4 regions of the Cronobacter condimenti 1330 genome follow, and region 2 is predicted to be linked to each of the others. Evidence: predicted binding sites of a transcription regulator. Region 2 holds the regulator's gene; each other region holds the start of a gene.
The links. Region 2 encodes sigma-54, which starts transcription at its own class of promoters, with help from an activator protein. Its sites were predicted from a motif close to GTTGGCACANNTTTCGCTNT; they were not measured.
Positions count from the first base shown of each region.

Region 1 (4,210 bases), 860 kb from region 2:
TCCACCGTGTACGCTTGTTCGCTTAACCTCACAACCCGAAGAAGTCTTCGTGCTGCGAGTTTGAGAGACTCTGACACACCGCGCATTCCTGATTACGGAAGAATGCAACAGCATGTCTGTTTCAATTTTCAGCTTGTTCCGGATTGTTAAAGAGCAAATATCTCAAACATGACCCGCAGGTCAGTTTTGAGATATTAATCGGTAACGCCTTTCACTCATTACCAGCAGGTGGCGTCCCTTAGGGGATTCGAACCCCTGTTACCGCCGTGAAAGGGCGGTGTCCTGGGCCTCTAGACGAAAGGGACTTCGCTTTCGCAGACAACCCTGCTTCTTTACTTTCTATCAGACAATCTGTGTGAGCACTACGAGGTTGTATCTTTACAGGTAAGGAGGTGATCCAACCGCAGGTTCCCCTACGGTTACCTTGTTACGACTTCACCCCAGTCATGAATCACAAAGTGGTAAGCGCCCTCCCGAAGGTTAAGCTACCTACTTCTTTTGCAACCCACTCCCATGGTGTGACGGGCGGTGTGTACAAGGCCCGGGAACGTATTCACCGTGGCATTCTGATCCACGATTACTAGCGATTCCGACTTCATGGAGTCGAGTTGCAGACTCCAATCCGGACTACGACGCACTTTATGAGGTCCGCTTGCTCTCGCGAGGTCGCTTCTCTTTGTATGCGCCATTGTAGCACGTGTGTAGCCCTGGTCGTAAGGGCCATGATGACTTGACGTCATCCCCACCTTCCTCCGGTTTATCACCGGCAGTCTCCTTTGAGTTCCCGGCCGAACCGCTGGCAACAAAGGATAAGGGTTGCGCTCGTTGCGGGACTTAACCCAACATTTCACAACACGAGCTGACGACAGCCATGCAGCACCTGTCTCAGAGTTCCCGAAGGCACTCCCGCATCTCTGCAGGATTCTCTGGATGTCAAGACCAGGTAAGGTTCTTCGCGTTGCATCGAATTAAACCACATGCTCCACCGCTTGTGCGGGCCCCCGTCAATTCATTTGAGTTTTAACCTTGCGGCCGTACTCCCCAGGCGGTCGACTTAACGCGTTAGCTCCGGAAGCCACGCCTCAAGGGCACAACCTCCAAGTCGACATCGTTTACGGCGTGGACTACCAGGGTATCTAATCCTGTTTGCTCCCCACGCTTTCGCACCTGAGCGTCAGTCTTCGTCCAGGGGGCCGCCTTCGCCACCGGTATTCCTCCAGATCTCTACGCATTTCACCGCTACACCTGGAATTCTACCCCCCTCTACGAGACTCAAGCTTGCCAGTTTCAAATGCAGTTCCCAGGTTGAGCCCGGGGATTTCACATCTGACTTAACAAACCGCCTGCGTGCGCTTTACGCCCAGTAATTCCGATTAACGCTTGCACCCTCCGTATTACCGCGGCTGCTGGCACGGAGTTAGCCGGTGCTTCTTCTGCGAGTAACGTCAATGAATGAGCGTATTAAACTCACTCCCTTCCTCCTCGCTGAAAGTACTTTACAACCCGAAGGCCTTCTTCATACACGCGGCATGGCTGCATCAGGCTTGCGCCCATTGTGCAATATTCCCCACTGCTGCCTCCCGTAGGAGTCTGGACCGTGTCTCAGTTCCAGTGTGGCTGGTCATCCTCTCAGACCAGCTAGGGATCGTCGCCTAGGTGAGCCTTTACCCCACCTACTAGCTAATCCCATCTGGGCACATCTGATGGCATGAGGCCCGAAGGTCCCCCACTTTGGTCTTGCGACGTTATGCGGTATTAGCTACCGTTTCCAGTAGTTATCCCCCTCCATCAGGCAGTTTCCCAGACATTACTCACCCGTCCGCCGCTCGTCACCCGAGAGCAAGCTCTCTGTGCTACCGCTCGACTTGCATGTGTTAGGCCTGCCGCCAGCGTTCAATCTGAGCCATGATCAAACTCTTCAATTAAAGTTTGATGCTCAAAGAATTAAACTGTTAGTTCGTAATGAATTAACTGTTGTTCACTTGAGACTTGATATTCATTTATCGTCCGAAGACGTTAAGATATCAGTGCCCCGAGTGCCCACACAGATTGTCTGATAAATTGTTAAAGAGCGGCGCGACGCGGCTTACAGCCTGCTGTCGCGAGGTGGCGTATATTACGCTTTCCTCTTTCAGAGTCAACCATTAATTTCAGGTTTTTCTCTCATCGCTTCGGCTATTTCGTGAAGTGCTTCACGTTCCGTCTCGATGGAGGCGCATTATAGGGATCTTAGTTTTCAGCACAACCCTTTTTTCGATCTTTTCTTTCAACTGCTGTTTTTTCATTCTTATTGCTGTGATCCCATACGATCTGCTCAATGAATGCACGCATTTGCGCTTGCACTACGTCCTAAATCCAACCAAAGTCTTCATACGATTAATAAGAAACCGAGGCTATTTATGTCTTCTGTATTCAGACCTTATAAAAATACCTTTCCCCACATAGGTCAGCGAGTCATGGTTGATAGCTCAAGCGTCGTGGTTGGCGATGTAAGAATGGCGGACGATGTGGGAATTTGGCCCCTCGTCGTTATCCGGGGTGACGTTAACTCAGTTTCTATTGGCGCTCGAACCAATATTCAGGATGGCAGCGTACTGCATGTCACTCATAAATCGTCCTATAACCCCGATGGTAATCCGTTAGTCATTGGTGAAGACGTTACCGTTGGCCATAAGGTCATGCTGCATGGTTGCACGATTGGTAACCGAGTACTGGTTGGCATGGGCTCCATAGTACTCGACGGTGCCACTATAGAAGATGATGTGATGATAGGTGCCGGGAGTCTGGTACCGCAGAATAAACGCCTTGAAAGTGGCTACCTTTATCTCGGTAGCCCGGTAAAGCAGATTCGACCGCTGAAAGATACTGAGCTGGAAGGGCTGCGCTATTCAGCAAACAACTATGTTAAATGGAAAGATGAGTATCTAACTCAGGAGAGCCAGATCCAGCCCTGAGTGTCCTCTTGCTGAGCAGCGATCAGTTGCTCAGCATCTTCTTCTACATCCCATCGGTTCTTACGGAACGCATGTAGCCATTGCTCAGGGGTGTCCCCTGAAAAGCGGGCCACCAGCACTGTACGGGGGATCGCGCAAGTTAACACCAGTCCATTAACCAATGCCGGAAAACAGATGGCTTGTTGCGTCTCGTCCCAGTGCTCTCTGTCCGGAAACTGAATCGCCTGATTCATTGCCCTAGCTCCCGCTTGAGCGTCTCAATGACTGGGGCGACTTCTGGTAGTACGTCATGCCAGAGCAGCACGGCGTGTGCAGCTTGTGCCACCAGCATTCCTAACCCATCCGCCAGTTGTGTTGCACCCTGTGTATGACACCATGAAAGAAACGGCGTTAGCTCTTTCTGATAAAACATGTCATAGCACCCGGTTTCCGCGTTAATTAGCGAAACTGGCAGCGCCGGGATCTCACCATTGATCCCACCAGACGTCGCATTAATGATGAGATCGAAGTGATGCCCAACCAGATCCTGCAGCGCGACGGCATTGACGCTGCCCGTGTGGCTGAACAGCGCCGCCAACTCCTGCGCCCGGGCAAACGTGCGGTTGGTGATAGTGACTGCGCAATCCAGCGAGAGAAGCGGTAACAATACGCCTCTGGCCGCACCGCCTGCGCCTATTAAGAGGATCCGGTCGCGCGGTTTGATCATCGCGAGCCGTTCAAGATCGCTTAACAACCCGATCCCATCCGTGTTGTCACCAAGTAAACGACCATCCTCCAGCCGCTTTATCGTGTTGACGGCACCCGCAAGCGCCGCTCTTTCTGTCAGCGCATCCGCGCGTGCAAAGGCCTGCTCTTTAAATGGCACCGTGACATTGGCTCCCTTCCCGCCAGCGTCAAAGAAGTTTTCCAGTGTCGTAACGAAATTATCGAGCGGCGCCAGCACGCGTCCATACGGATATGAAATGCGTAGTTGCGCAGCAAACTGTTGATGAATGAAAGGCGATTTGCTGTGCGAAACTGGATTACCAAAAACGGCATAGGTTTCCATTCGTTACCCTTGTCGGAAAAGTTCACCCGTTAGCGCATCCCGGATCTCAGAAGGGTTCTGACGCCCGCCGGTTGGTCCATGCAGCACCGGGAAATCATCACCGAATTGTGCCAGCACTTCCTGCGCCGTACGGCATGGTTCTAGTCCCGAAAGGTTAGCACTCGTCGATACCAGCGGCTTACCAAACGCTTCACACAATGCAATAACC
Region 1 covers NZ_CP012264.1:3,942,499-3,946,708, forward strand. Annotated here, with positions in the region: rRNA gene AFK62_RS18030 (23S ribosomal RNA) at 1-28, opposite strand, end outside; tRNA gene AFK62_RS18035 (tRNA-Glu) at 230-305, opposite strand; rRNA gene AFK62_RS18040 (16S ribosomal RNA) at 386-1,925, opposite strand; gene AFK62_RS18045 (gamma carbonic anhydrase family protein) at 2,400-2,954, shown strand; gene AFK62_RS18050 (DUF1488 family protein) at 2,930-3,187, opposite strand; gene aroE (shikimate dehydrogenase) at 3,184-4,002, opposite strand; gene tsaC (L-threonylcarbamoyladenylate synthase type 1 TsaC) at 4,006-4,210, opposite strand, start outside.
Region 1: a site for sigma-54 is predicted at 2,106-2,125, ahead of AFK62_RS18045 (gamma carbonic anhydrase family protein). Genes of this name have one in related genera too.

Region 2 (4,210 bases):
CTGGCGAAAAAGGCAAAGAAGTCATTGACGGTTATGGCAAACCGGCCACGTTTTATCAGATGCAGGATAACGGCAAACCGGTGAAAGGCCATGCCTCTACGATGCACTATGAACTGCAAAATGATTTTGTGGTGCTGACCGGTGATGCCTACCTTGAGCAGCTCGACAGCAATATCAAGGGCGACAAAATCACCTATCTCGTCAAAGAGCAGAAGATGCAGGCATTCAGCGAGAAAGGTAAACGTGTGACCACCGTACTGGTGCCGTCGCAGCTGCAAAATAAAGACGGCGCCGCTCAGGCACCGAACCAGAACAAGAGCAACTAACCCCTTATGGCAACACTCATTGCGAAAAACCTGGCGAAAGCCTACAAAGGCCGCCGCGTAGTGGAAGATGTCAGCCTGACGGTAAATTCGGGCGAGATAGTCGGCCTGCTTGGCCCGAACGGCGCGGGCAAAACCACCACCTTTTACATGGTGGTAGGCATCGTGCAGCGTGACGCTGGTAACATCATCATTGATGAAGACGATATCAGCCTGCTGCCGTTACACGCGCGTGCGCGCCGTGGTATCGGCTACCTGCCGCAGGAAGCGTCGATTTTCCGCCGCCTGAGCGTTTACGACAACCTGATGGCCGTGCTGCAAATCCGGGACGATCTCAGCACTGAACAGCGTGAAGACCGCGCCAAAGAGCTGATGGAAGAGTTTCATATCGACCACCTGCGCGACAGCCTTGGCCAATCGCTCTCCGGCGGTGAACGTCGTCGTGTGGAAATCGCCCGCGCGCTGGCGGCTAACCCGAAATTTATTCTGCTTGATGAACCGTTCGCGGGTGTCGACCCGATTTCGGTTATCGACATCAAACGCATCATTGAACATCTGCGTGACAGCGGCCTCGGCGTGCTGATCACCGACCATAACGTGCGTGAAACGCTCGCCGTGTGCGAACGCGCTTATATCGTCAGTCAGGGCCATCTGATCGCCCACGGCACGCCTGACGACATCCTTCAGGATGAACAGGTTAAGCGCGTATATCTTGGGGAAGAGTTCAGACTCTGATAGGGTAGAGCAACAGGCGGAAACGGCGCGCCACCTTGCGCGCCGCGCCGCAACAGGTCTTATTTGACGTTTACACCTGAGGATTTTTGCTCTGAATATGAAGCAAGGTTTGCAACTAAGGCTTAGCCAACAGCTCGCCATGACGCCGCAGTTGCAGCAGGCCATCCGCTTGTTGCAATTGTCTACGCTGGAGCTCCAGCAGGAGCTGCAACAGGCGCTGGAAAGTAATCCCCTGCTTGAGCAAACCGACATTCACGACGAAATTGCCACTCAGGAAACACGCGACAGCGAAGGGCTGGATACCGCCGAAGCGCTGGAGCAAAAAGAGATGCCGGACGAGCTGCCGCTTGATGCGAGCTGGGACGAGATCTATACCGCGGGAACGCCGTCAGGCACCGGCGCCGACTACATCGACGACGAGCTTCCCGTCTATCAGGGCGAAACCACGCAAAGTCTTCAGGATTACCTGATGTGGCAGGTGCAGCTGACCCCTTTTACGGACACCGATCGCGCAATCGCTACGGCGATTGTCGACGCGGTAGATGATACGGGTTACCTCACCGTCTCAGTGCAGGATATTCTCGACGGCATGGGCGACAGCGATGGCGACATCGGCCCAGAAGAAATAGAAGCCGTCCTCAAGCGCGTACAGCGTTTCGACCCTGTTGGCGTCGCGGCTCGCGATCTGCGCGACTGCCTGTTAATCCAGCTGTCACAATTCAGCGCCGAAACACCCTTCCTTGCGCAGGCGCGCCAGATTGTCAGCGATCATCTCGATCTGTTAGCTAATCACGATTTCCGCAGTCTGATGCGTGTTACGCGGCTGAAAGAAGAGGTGCTGAAAGAGGCGGTGAATCTGATCCAGTCGCTCGATCCGCGCCCCGGGCAGTCGATCCAGACTGGCGAGCCGGAATACGTCATTCCCGACGTGCTGGTGCGCAAGCATAACGAACGCTGGAGCGTCGAGCTTAATTCCGACAGCATTCCGCGCCTCAAAATCAATCAGCAGTACGCCGCGATGTCTAACAGCACGCGCAATGAATCAGATAACCAGTTCATCCGCAGCAACCTGCAAGAAGCAAAATGGCTTATCAAAAGCCTGGAGAGCCGTAACGACACGCTGCTGCGCGTCAGCCGTTGTATCGTCGAACAGCAACAGGCGTTCTTCGAGCAGGGCGAAGAGTATATGAAGCCGATGGTGCTCGCCGATATCGCCCAGGCGGTAGAAATGCACGAATCCACCATCTCCCGCGTCACCACGCAAAAATATCTGCACAGCCCGCGCGGCATTTTCGAATTAAAGTATTTCTTCTCAAGCCACGTAAACACCGAGGGCGGCGGCGAAGCCTCGTCTACGGCTATTCGCGCGCTGGTGAAGAAGTTGATTGCAGCGGAAAACCCCGCGAAACCCCTAAGCGACAGCAAGCTGACGTCTATGCTGTCAGAACAAGGGATCATGGTGGCCCGCCGTACCGTTGCGAAGTATCGAGAGTCTTTATCCATACCGCCGTCAAATCAGCGCAAACAGCTGGTCTGACCCAACCGATAAGGAAGACACTATGCAGCTCAACATCACAGGACATAACGTCGAAATCACTGAATCGCTGCGCGAGTTCGTCACGACCAAGTTCGCCAAGCTGGAACAGTATTTCGAAAGGATTAATCAGGTCTATATTGTGCTGAAGGTGGAAAAGGTGACGCAAGTCGCCGACGCCACCCTGCATGTGAACGGCGGGGAGCTGCATGCCAGTTCGGAAGGCCAGGATATGTACGCCGCCATCGACGGTTTGATTGATAAACTGACGCGGCAGCTCACTAAACACAAAGATAAACTGAAACAACATTAATTGTCCGGGCGTTTCGCTGGGACACCGACGGCTCGCGGCCCGTACGACGAGCCGTCGCACCAGAAAACGCTTAGGTGAAATTATGATGAATAATGATTCCGCTCTGCCATTGAGCAATGTTTTAAACCAGGAATGCACCCGCAGCGGCGTACACTGCCAGAGCAAAAAGCGCGCCCTGGAAATTATCAGCGAGCTGGCGGCAAAACAGCTCAGCCTGTCGCCGCAGGTCGTATTTGAAGCGATCCTTACCCGTGAGCGGATGGGGAGTACCGGGATTGGTAACGGCATCGCCATTCCGCACGGCAAACTGGAAGAGGACACGCTGCGCGCCGTAGGTGTTTTCGTACAGCTCGAAACGCCGATTCCTTTTGACGCTATTGATAACCAGCCCGTAGATTTACTCTTCGCGCTGCTGGTGCCGGCAGATCAAACTAAAACGCATCTGCATACGCTGTCGCTGGTGGCGAAAAGGCTGGCGGACAAAACGATTTGCCGTCGTCTGCGCGCCGCGCAAACCGATGAAGAGCTCTATCAGATAATCACTGAAACCAGTGAAGAGAGTGAATGACCGTGCTGAAAGGCACAATCCAGGAAGCACCGGTTAGCCGGTCTGAAGTGTGGAGAAACAGCAGATGGTTCTGATGATCGTCAGTGGGCGTTCAGGGTCAGGGAAATCAGTCGCCCTGCGCGCGCTGGAAGATATGGGGTTCTACTGCGTCGATAACCTGCCCGTTGTGTTGCTGCCTGACCTGGCGCGCACGCTGTCAGACCGGCAGATATCCGCGGCAGTCAGTATTGATGTGCGCAATATGCCAGAATCCCCGGAGGTATTTGAACAGGCGATGAATAGCCTGCCTGATGCGTTTTCTCCGCAACTGTTGTTCCTCGACGCCGATCGCAATACGCTGATTCGCCGCTACAGCGACACGCGTCGTCTGCATCCGCTCTCCAGTAAAAACCTGTCGCTGGAAAGCGCCATCGATGAAGAAAACGATCTCCTGGAGCCGCTGCGATCGCGCGCGGATCTCATCGTCGACACCTCGGAAATGTCAGTGCATGAACTGGCGGAAATGCTGCGCACGCGGCTGCTCGGCAAACGAGAGCGTGAACTGACGATGGTGTTTGAATCCTTCGGCTTTAAACACGGCATCCCTATCGATGCTGATTATGTTTTTGATGTGCGCTTTCTGCCAAACCCGCACTGGGACCCGAAACTGCGTCCAATGACGGGTCTTGATAGGCCCGTAGCCGCATTCCTCGACCGTCACACCGAAGTACACAACTTCATTTACCAGACGCGCAGCT
Region 2 covers NZ_CP012264.1:453,208-457,417, reverse strand. Annotated here, with positions in the region: gene lptA (lipopolysaccharide ABC transporter substrate-binding protein LptA) at 1-326, shown strand, start outside; gene lptB (LPS export ABC transporter ATP-binding protein) at 333-1,058, shown strand; gene rpoN (RNA polymerase factor sigma-54) at 1,156-2,595, shown strand; gene hpf (ribosome hibernation promoting factor) at 2,618-2,905, shown strand; gene ptsN (PTS IIA-like nitrogen regulatory protein PtsN) at 2,988-3,473, shown strand; gene rapZ (RNase adapter RapZ) at 3,538-4,210, shown strand, end outside.

Region 3 (4,210 bases), 1.4 Mb from region 2:
ACACCACGGCGGAAAAGAGCGCCGCCGCGGGTGCCGGGGCTTGCGCATGGGCCTGTACCACGCCGCCATGCAGCGGCACGATACCGGCCAGCAGCCCAAACCCGACGAGTCCCAATAGCCAGACGCCTGCGCCGAAGGGCGCCGTCGCGGTAAGCGAACTTAACGCCAGAATATCGAGCGTGCCGTACTGCCTCCAGAGTAGCCAGCAAGCGAGCGCCAGCAGTAACGTCCCAAGGCGTCCCAGCGCGAAAACCAGCTTGCCGCTCGCGCTGTCGCCGGTCATAAATACCGCGGCAAGCGCCATAATTTCTGCCATGGCTACCAGCGCCGCCAGGTTCTGCACGGTGACCGCAAGCGTCGCGGCCCCCAGCAGCAGATTGATGAGCGCGCTGCCGGGGCGTCTTTCACCATCGCGCGGAGCGATAAGCGTAAAGAGACAAATGAAAAACCCCGGCAGGCCGAGTGTGGCAAGCCAGATTGCGTTAAACGCGGTCAGACGCACATCAAGATGACCTATCTGGGCAGAGAGCGGCCCGGCGCTGCTTTGTAGCAACAGCGCCGCGCCGGCCATTAGCGCGCAGAGGGAGCCCAGCGCGCCGCCAAGCCCGGCCGTCAGCGCGCTGAACGGTTTGTGCCAGGCCGTCAGCAGCGACAGCACAAGCCCCGCGCCAAAGGCTGTCAGCGCGCCCTGATATAAGAAAATCGCGTTCATTGTTCTCCTCCGCGCGGGCTTAAGAGCAGCGACAGATCGCCGAGTTCGGCATTGATGGTCAGTTCGCGTTTACGGCGGCTGGCGCGCGCGATGTCATGGTTATCGACCATTTTCAGCGCGCGGGTCGGACAGGTGCGTACGCAGGCCGGGCCGTCTTCGTCGAACTGGCAGAGATCGCATTTGACCGCCACGGCGCGCACGCCTGGCACCCAGTCGAGAAATGCGCCGACGTGGGCAGGCGCAGGTGGCGCAGGTGGCGCTTTCGGGCTGTTCACATTGGCCGGAATGTGCAGCGGTCGGCTGCCGGAAAATTCAATCGCGCCAAACGGGCAGGCGATGCCGCACAGTTTGCAGCTAACGCACAGGCTTTCATTAAGTTGAATCGCCCCCGCCTCGCGGGTGATGGCGTTCACCGGACAGACCTGCGCGCATGGTGCGTCTTCGCAGTGATGGCACAACTGCGGCGCGGAGTCTTTCTGGTTACGCATGACCGTCAGGCGCGGCCTGGATTGCAGTCCATGCAGGCGGTGCGTCTCTGAACAGGCAGCCTCGCAGGTGTGGCAGCCGATGCAGAGCGTGGAGTCGGCAATGATAAAACGGTTCACCAGGGGTTCCTCAGGTGATAGTCATTTTTGACGAAAAGTGACGAAGACAGCGGATTTCGACAGTCTCCGACACTTCGCCCTTTTAATGTGACGACGCGTCGCGCGACGCCAGGATCTCGCTGATGCGCAGCGGCGCATCGTGCTGCACCGCGTCATACAGCCCGTCATAGACCGCACCGATTTTGTCGAGGTAGTGCGCCAGCACGCGCTCGCGGTCGCGGATATCGACTGTGCCGTCCATGTTGCCCTGCGCATCAAGCTGCGCGGTGGCAAGCAGGGTCTCTTCGCTACCGTCGCGGCGGGCTATCAGGTAGTTAATGGTGCGGCAGTGGAAGCCTTCGGCCTGCTCCACGCGAATAGCGAAATGCTCGAAAAGAAAAAAGCACAGCCCATTCTGCGGTTCACAGCCGAGCGAATGGTGCAGTTTCTGGCGTGACAGCGTGATCGCCTGGACCAGGGTATTGCAGTAGGTGTGCCAGTGCGCCTGCAGGCTGCGGTGACGGTCGGCGATAAATTCCGCCTTCTGGCTTAATTCAGAAAGGATCATGGTTTTATGCTCGTTTAACAGAGATAGCCCTGTTTAGCAGGAACCATGCCATTTTTTAACTCATTGTTAATTAATGACTTAATAAAAAATGTCAGCATCCACTTTCTGTCATGACATGTCATTTCGACAGCCTCGACACCCGCCGTGACAGCCGTTACCCGCCCTTTTCTCTCTACTGCGCCGCCTTATGCGCTGGCACCCTTATTGCATTAGTGAGCGCATCGTATCGGAGGCGTTATGCATGAACTCACACTCTGCCAGCGGGCAGTAGAAATCATTGAACAGCAGGCGCAGGCCTGCGGCGCGCGTAAGGTGACCGGCGTGTGGCTGGAGATAGGCGCGTTTTCATGCGTTGAGCGTGGCGCGCTGGAATTTTGCTTTGACCTTGTCTGTCGTGACACCTGCGCGGAGGGCTGCGCGCTGCATCTCACGCAACAGGAGGCGCAGTGCTGGTGCCGCCAGTGCCAGCGCAGCGTCCAGTTACTGACTTCCCTTGTCCGGCGCTGCCCACATTGCCACAGCGCGGATTTACGTATCGACGCCGACGACAGCGTGCAAATCAAGCGTCTGGAAATAGAACAGGAGTAAACCATGTGTACGACCTGCGGTTGCCAGCATGGCAACCTTTATATAGAAGGCGACGAGCGCGACCCGCATTCCCCGTTTCGCGCCGCCCCTTTTGCCGCCGCCACGCACGCGGCATCGCCTATTACAGCCGTTAACCTCGCCACCTTTACACCTGATGCCGACGCCCTGGGCGATTTACATTATGGACACGGCGAGGCGGGCACCCACGCCCCGGGATTAAGCCAGCGTAAAATGGTGGAAATTGAAATCAACGTGCTGGATAAAAACAACCGGATCGCGCAGCGCAACCGCGAGCGACTCGCCGCACACGGACAGCTCGCGCTCAATCTGGTTTCAAGCCCCGGCTCCGGCAAAACCACCCTGCTGACGGAAACCCTCAAACGCCTTAATGGCCATACGCCCTGCGCGGTCATCGAAGGCGATCAGCAAACGGTCAATGACGCCGAGCGCATTCGCGCGACCGGCACCCCGGCGATACAGGTCAACACCGGCAAAGGCTGTCATCTCGACGCGCAAATGGTGCAGGACGCGATGGCGCGTTTACCGCTTGACGATGGCGGCGTGCTGTTTATCGAAAACGTCGGCAACCTCGTCTGCCCGGCGGGCTTTGATCTGGGCGAGCGTCACAAAGTGGCGGTGCTCTCGGTGACCGAGGGCGAGGATAAACCGCTTAAATACCCGCATATGTTTGCCGCCGCCTCGCTGCTGCTGCTCAATAAAGTGGATCTCCTGCCGTATCTGCAATTCGATGTGGAAAAATGCATGGCTTATGCGCACGATGTGAACCCGAACATCACCATTTTGCTGGTGTCTGCCACCCGTGGCGACGGTATGAACGCCTGGCTTACATGGCTGGAGGAACAGCGATGTGCATAGGCATTCCGGGGCAGATTTGCGAGCTGCTGACGGACAATCTCGCCCGCGTCGCGGTATGCGGCGTGCGGCGTGAGGTCGATTTAACGCTGGTGGGCACTCATGACGATACGGGTCTGCCGCGTCTTGGTCAGTGGGTGCTGGTGCATGTGGGTTTTGCCATGAGCCTTATCGATGAAAAAGAGGCGCTGGATACGCTGGAGGCGCTGCAAAACATGTTTGACGTCGAGCCGGATGTCGGCGCGCTGCTCTATGGCGAGGAGAATCGCTGATGCGCTTTGTGGATGAATACCGCAACCCCGACCAGGTGTTGCGCCTGACCGACCGGCTACGCGAACGGGCCGCCCTGCTCACCAACACCGCGCAAAAGCCGCTGCGGATCATGGAAGTGTGCGGTGGCCACACGCACGCCATCTTTAAATTTGGCCTCGACCGGCTGTTACCGGACAATATTGAGTTCATTCATGGCCCCGGTTGCCCGGTCTGCGTGCTGCCGATGGGCCGTATCGACAATGCGACCGAAATTGCCCACCGCCCCGGCGTGATTTTCTGCACCTTTGGCGATGCGATGCGCGTGCCCGGGAAAAACGGATCGCTGTTGCAGGCCAAAGCGCAGGGCGCGGACGTGCGTATCGTCTACTCGCCGATGGACGCGCTGAAAATCGCCGAAGGGCACCCACAGCGCGATGTCGTGTTTTTCGGCTTAGGATTTGAAACCACTATGCCCGCTACCGCGCTGACGCTGATGCAGGCGAAAGCGCGCGGTATCACTAATTTTTACTTTTTCTGCCAGCACATCACGCTTATCCCGACGCTGCAAAGCCTGCTGGCGCAGCCGGATAACCAGATAGACGCGTTTCTGGCACCGGGGCATGTGAGCATGGT
Region 3 covers NZ_CP012264.1:1,894,264-1,898,473, reverse strand. Annotated here, with positions in the region: gene hycC (formate hydrogenlyase subunit 3) at 1-712, opposite strand, end outside; gene AFK62_RS08685 (4Fe-4S dicluster domain-containing protein) at 709-1,317, opposite strand; gene hycA (formate hydrogenlyase regulator HycA) at 1,400-1,864, opposite strand; gene hypA (hydrogenase maturation nickel metallochaperone HypA) at 2,102-2,452, shown strand; gene hypB (hydrogenase nickel incorporation protein HypB) at 2,456-3,328, shown strand; gene AFK62_RS08665 (HypC/HybG/HupF family hydrogenase formation chaperone) at 3,319-3,597, shown strand; gene hypD (hydrogenase formation protein HypD) at 3,597-4,210, shown strand, end outside.
Region 3: a site for sigma-54 is predicted at 2,056-2,075, ahead of hypA (hydrogenase maturation nickel metallochaperone HypA). Genes of this name have one in related genera too.

Region 4 (4,210 bases), 680 kb from region 2:
CGCTGGCGGCGCAGCCGGGCTGGTACCGGGATATGTATCGCTATCAGCAACTCGAAGCGGCGCTGGATGACACGCCAGGCGAGGAAGAAGAGGAGGCGCTGAATGCGTAATCTGGGACAGAGCTGGCCGACGCTTAAACGTCTGCTGGCCTATGGCTCGCCGTGGCGTAAACCGCTCAGCGGCGCGGTGCTGATGCTCTGGGTCGCGGCGGCGGCGGAAGTGACCGGGCCTGCGCTCATCAGTTATTTCATCGACAACCTTGTGGCGAAAAACCAGTTGCCGCTCGGCCTGGTGGGTGGGCTCGCGTTCGCTTATGTCCTGCTGCAAATTCTCGCGGCAGGCCTGCACTACTGGCAGGCGCTACTGTTTAACCAGGCGGCGGTTGGCGTGGTGCAACAGTTACGTACCGATGTGATGGACGCTGCCCTGCGCCAGCCGCTTAGCGCATTCGATACCCAGCCGGTGGGGCAACTTATCTCCCGCGTCACTAACGACACCGAAGTGATCCGCGATCTTTACGTCACGGTCGTGGCGACGGTCCTGCGCAGTGCCGCGCTTATCGGCGCGATGCTGGTGGCAATGTTCAGCCTCGACTGGCGTATGGCGCTGGTGGCGATCACCATTTTCCCGGCCGTGTTTATCGTAATGATGATTTACCAGCGCTACAGCACGCCTATCGTGCGCCGGGTGCGGACGTATCTTGCGGATATCAACGACGGCTTCAACGAAGTGATCGGCGGCATGAACGTCATCCAGCAGTTTCGCCAGCAGGGGCGTTTTGGCGAGCGGATGAACGCAGCCAGCCATTCGCACTACCTGGCGCGAATGCAGACGCTCCGTCTGGATGGTTTTTTGCTGCGTCCTTTGCTGAGTCTCTTTTCCGCGCTGGTGCTGTGTGGGCTGCTGATGCTGTTCGGGTTTACCTCGGTCGGGACGATTGAGGTAGGCGTGCTGTATGCGTTTATCAGCTATCTGGGCCGCCTCAACGAACCGTTGATTGAACTCACGACGCAACAGTCGATTCTCCAGCAGGCAATGGTGGCAGGCGAGCGTGTGTTTGAGCTGATGGATCGCCCGCGCCAGAACTATGGTCACGACGAGCGCCCGCTGGAAAGCGGAGCAATTGAGGTGGATAACGTCTCGTTCGCCTATCGTGATGACCAACTGGTGCTGAAGGAGATATCGCTTTCCGTACCGTCCCGCCACTTTGTGGCGCTGGTAGGGCATACCGGCAGCGGTAAAAGTACACTTGCGAGCCTGCTGATGGGGTATTACCCGCTCAACACCGGTGAAATTCGCCTGGACGGTCGCCCGCTCGCTTCGCTCAGCCACGGTGTGCTGCGCAAAGGCGTGGCGATGGTGCAACAGGACCCGGTCGTGCTCGCCGATTCGTTCTTTGCAAACGTAACGCTTGGGCGTGATATCGACGAAGCAAGGGTCTGGACGGTACTGGAGACAGTACAACTGGCAGAGCTGGCGCGCGGAATGAGCGAAGGCATCTATACGCGTCTTGGCGAGCAGGGCAATAACCTCTCGGTGGGCCAGAAGCAACTGCTGGCGCTGGCGCGTGTGCTGGTTGAGGCACCGCAAATCCTGATCCTTGACGAGGCGACCGCGAATATCGATTCCGGCACCGAGCAGGCCATTCAGCAGGCGCTTGCGGCAATTCGCCAGCACACGACGCTGGTGGTGATTGCGCACCGGCTTTCGACCATCGTTGAGGCCGACACCATTCTGGTGCTGCATCGCGGCCAGGCGGTGGAGCGGGGCAGTCATCAGGCGCTGCTGGAGGCGCGCGGACGCTACTGGCAGATGTACCAGTTGCAGCTCGCGGGCGAAGAGCTCCAGGCCGCTGCTCAGGAGGAGCCGCTCAGCGCCTGATGCACCAAAATTAGGCGATCTACTAACACGCACCGTTTGTGGTGCAAAAATGTAACGCACCCTGCACTGGCATGGTGCGTTTTTATTTTCTTACGCCGTCTCGCTTCTTATCCCTGCGCTTTTTCGCCGGTATTTCCGCCGTCACTGCACGCTTTTTCATTCCTGGCACGTCCCTTGCTTTACCCCTTTATCATCGCTGCTGCATTACCCAATTCTGACTGGAGGGGATCTATGAAGCTGGTTACCGTGGTAATCAAACCGTTCAAACTGGAAGACGTGCGTGAAGCACTCTCCACCATTGGCATTCAGGGCCTTACCGTCACCGAGGTGAAAGGATTCGGGCGTCAGAAGGGCCATGCCGAGCTTTACCGCGGCGCCGAGTACAGCGTGAATTTCCTGCCTAAAGTAAAAATCGACGTGGCGATCGCCGACGATCAGCTTGATGAAGTGATTGACGTGGTCAGCAAGGCTGCGTGGACCGGTAAAATTGGCGACGGCAAAATTTTTGTCGCCGAACTGCAACGCGTGATTCGTATTCGTACCGGCGAAGCCGACGAAGCGGCACTCTGATTTCTGGCCAACCGTTACAGGAATGCAAAAGATGAAACACACAGCCCTTAAATCTGGTTTCGGCCTGCTTGCTCTTCTGCCGGGTTTTGCCCTGGCGGCGCCAGCGGTGGCAGATAAAGCCGATAACGCTTTTATGATGATCTGCACCGCGCTGGTGCTGTTTATGACAGTTCCCGGCCTGGCGCTCTTTTACGGCGGCCTGATCCGCGCGAAAAACGTGCTCTCTATGCTGACGCAGATATCGGTGGCGTTTGCCCTGGTCTGCGTACTGTGGGTGGTTTATGGTTACTCGCTGGCGTTTGGCAGCGGTGGCAGTTTCTTTGGCAACGTCGACTGGCTGCTGCTGAAGGGCATCAAAATTACTGACCTGATGGGCAGCTTCTATCAGTACATTCATGTTGCGTTCCAGGGCTCTTTCGCCTGCATCACCGTGGGACTTATCGTCGGCGCGCTGGCAGAACGTATCCGTTTCTCGGCGGTAGTGATTTTCGTCCTGGTGTGGATGACGTTCTCCTACGTGCCGATTGCGCATATGGTCTGGGGCGGCGGTTTGCTGGCGTCTCACGGCGCGCTGGATTTCGCCGGCGGCACCGTGGTGCATATTAACGCCGCCGTCGCGGGGCTCGTGGGGGCGTATCTGATTGGCAAACGCGTGGGCTTTGGCAAAGAAGCGTTCAAACCGCACAACCTGCCGATGGTGTTTACTGGCACCGCTATCCTTTATTTCGGCTGGTTCGGCTTTAACGCGGGTTCCGCAAGCGCCGCCAACGAAATTGCGGGTCTTGCCTTTGTAAACACCGTGGTCGCTACGGCTGCGGCAATCCTCGCCTGGGTCTTCGGTGAATGGGCGATGCGCGGCAAGCCTTCCTTACTGGGCGCCTGTTCCGGCGCTATCGCGGGGCTGGTCGGCGTGACGCCAGCGTGTGGTTACATCGGTGTGGGCGGTTCGCTGATTGTGGGTATCGCGGCCGGTCTTGCGGGCTTGTGGGGCGTCACCATGCTCAAACGCTGGCTACGTGTCGACGACCCGTGTGATGTGTTCGGCGTGCATGGCGTTTGCGGTATCGTGGGCTGCATCCTGACCGGGATTTTCGCCTCAACGTCCCTTGGCGGCGTGGGTTACGCCGAAGGCGTGACGATGGGGCATCAGGTACTGGTGCAGCTTGAAAGCATTGCCATTACCGTGGTGTGGTCGGGCGTGGTGGCGTTTATCGCTTACAAACTGGCGGATATGACGGTCGGGCTGCGTGTTTCTGAAGAGCAGGAGCGCGAAGGGCTGGACGTCAACAGCCACGGCGAGAATGCGTATAACGCCTGATAAAGGGTTATCTCCGTAGCCAAAACCTCCCGCTTGCGGGAGGTTTTTTTATGGGCTACTCATTACTTACCCGCGCTGCCTCATCACACCTTCCTGTACCGTCGAGGCCACTAAGACGCCGTCCTGGGTATAAAACTCGCCGCGCACAAACCCGCGTGCGCTGGAGGCCGAGGTACTCTCCACGCTATACAGCAACCACTCGTTCAGATTAAACGGGCGGTGGAACCACATAGAGTGATCGATAGTCGCCACCTGCATGCCCGGCTCCAGGAAACCGACGCCGTGCGGTTGCAACGCGACAACCAGAAAATTGAAATCCGAGGCATAGCCGAGCAGCGACTGGTGCAGACGAAAATCATCCGGCATCGCGCCACTGGCGCGTATCCAGACCTGACGCGCAGGCTCCGCCACGTGGCCTTTCAGCGGGTTATGAAATTCCAC
Region 4 covers NZ_CP012264.1:1,134,677-1,138,886, forward strand. Annotated here, with positions in the region: gene AFK62_RS05190 (SmdA family multidrug ABC transporter permease/ATP-binding protein) at 1-110, shown strand, start outside; gene AFK62_RS05195 (SmdB family multidrug efflux ABC transporter permease/ATP-binding protein) at 103-1,881, shown strand; gene glnK (P-II family nitrogen regulator) at 2,113-2,451, shown strand; gene amtB (ammonium transporter AmtB) at 2,483-3,769, shown strand; gene tesB (acyl-CoA thioesterase II) at 3,836-4,210, opposite strand, start outside.
Region 4: a site for sigma-54 is predicted at 2,043-2,062, ahead of glnK (P-II family nitrogen regulator). Genes of this name have one in related genera too.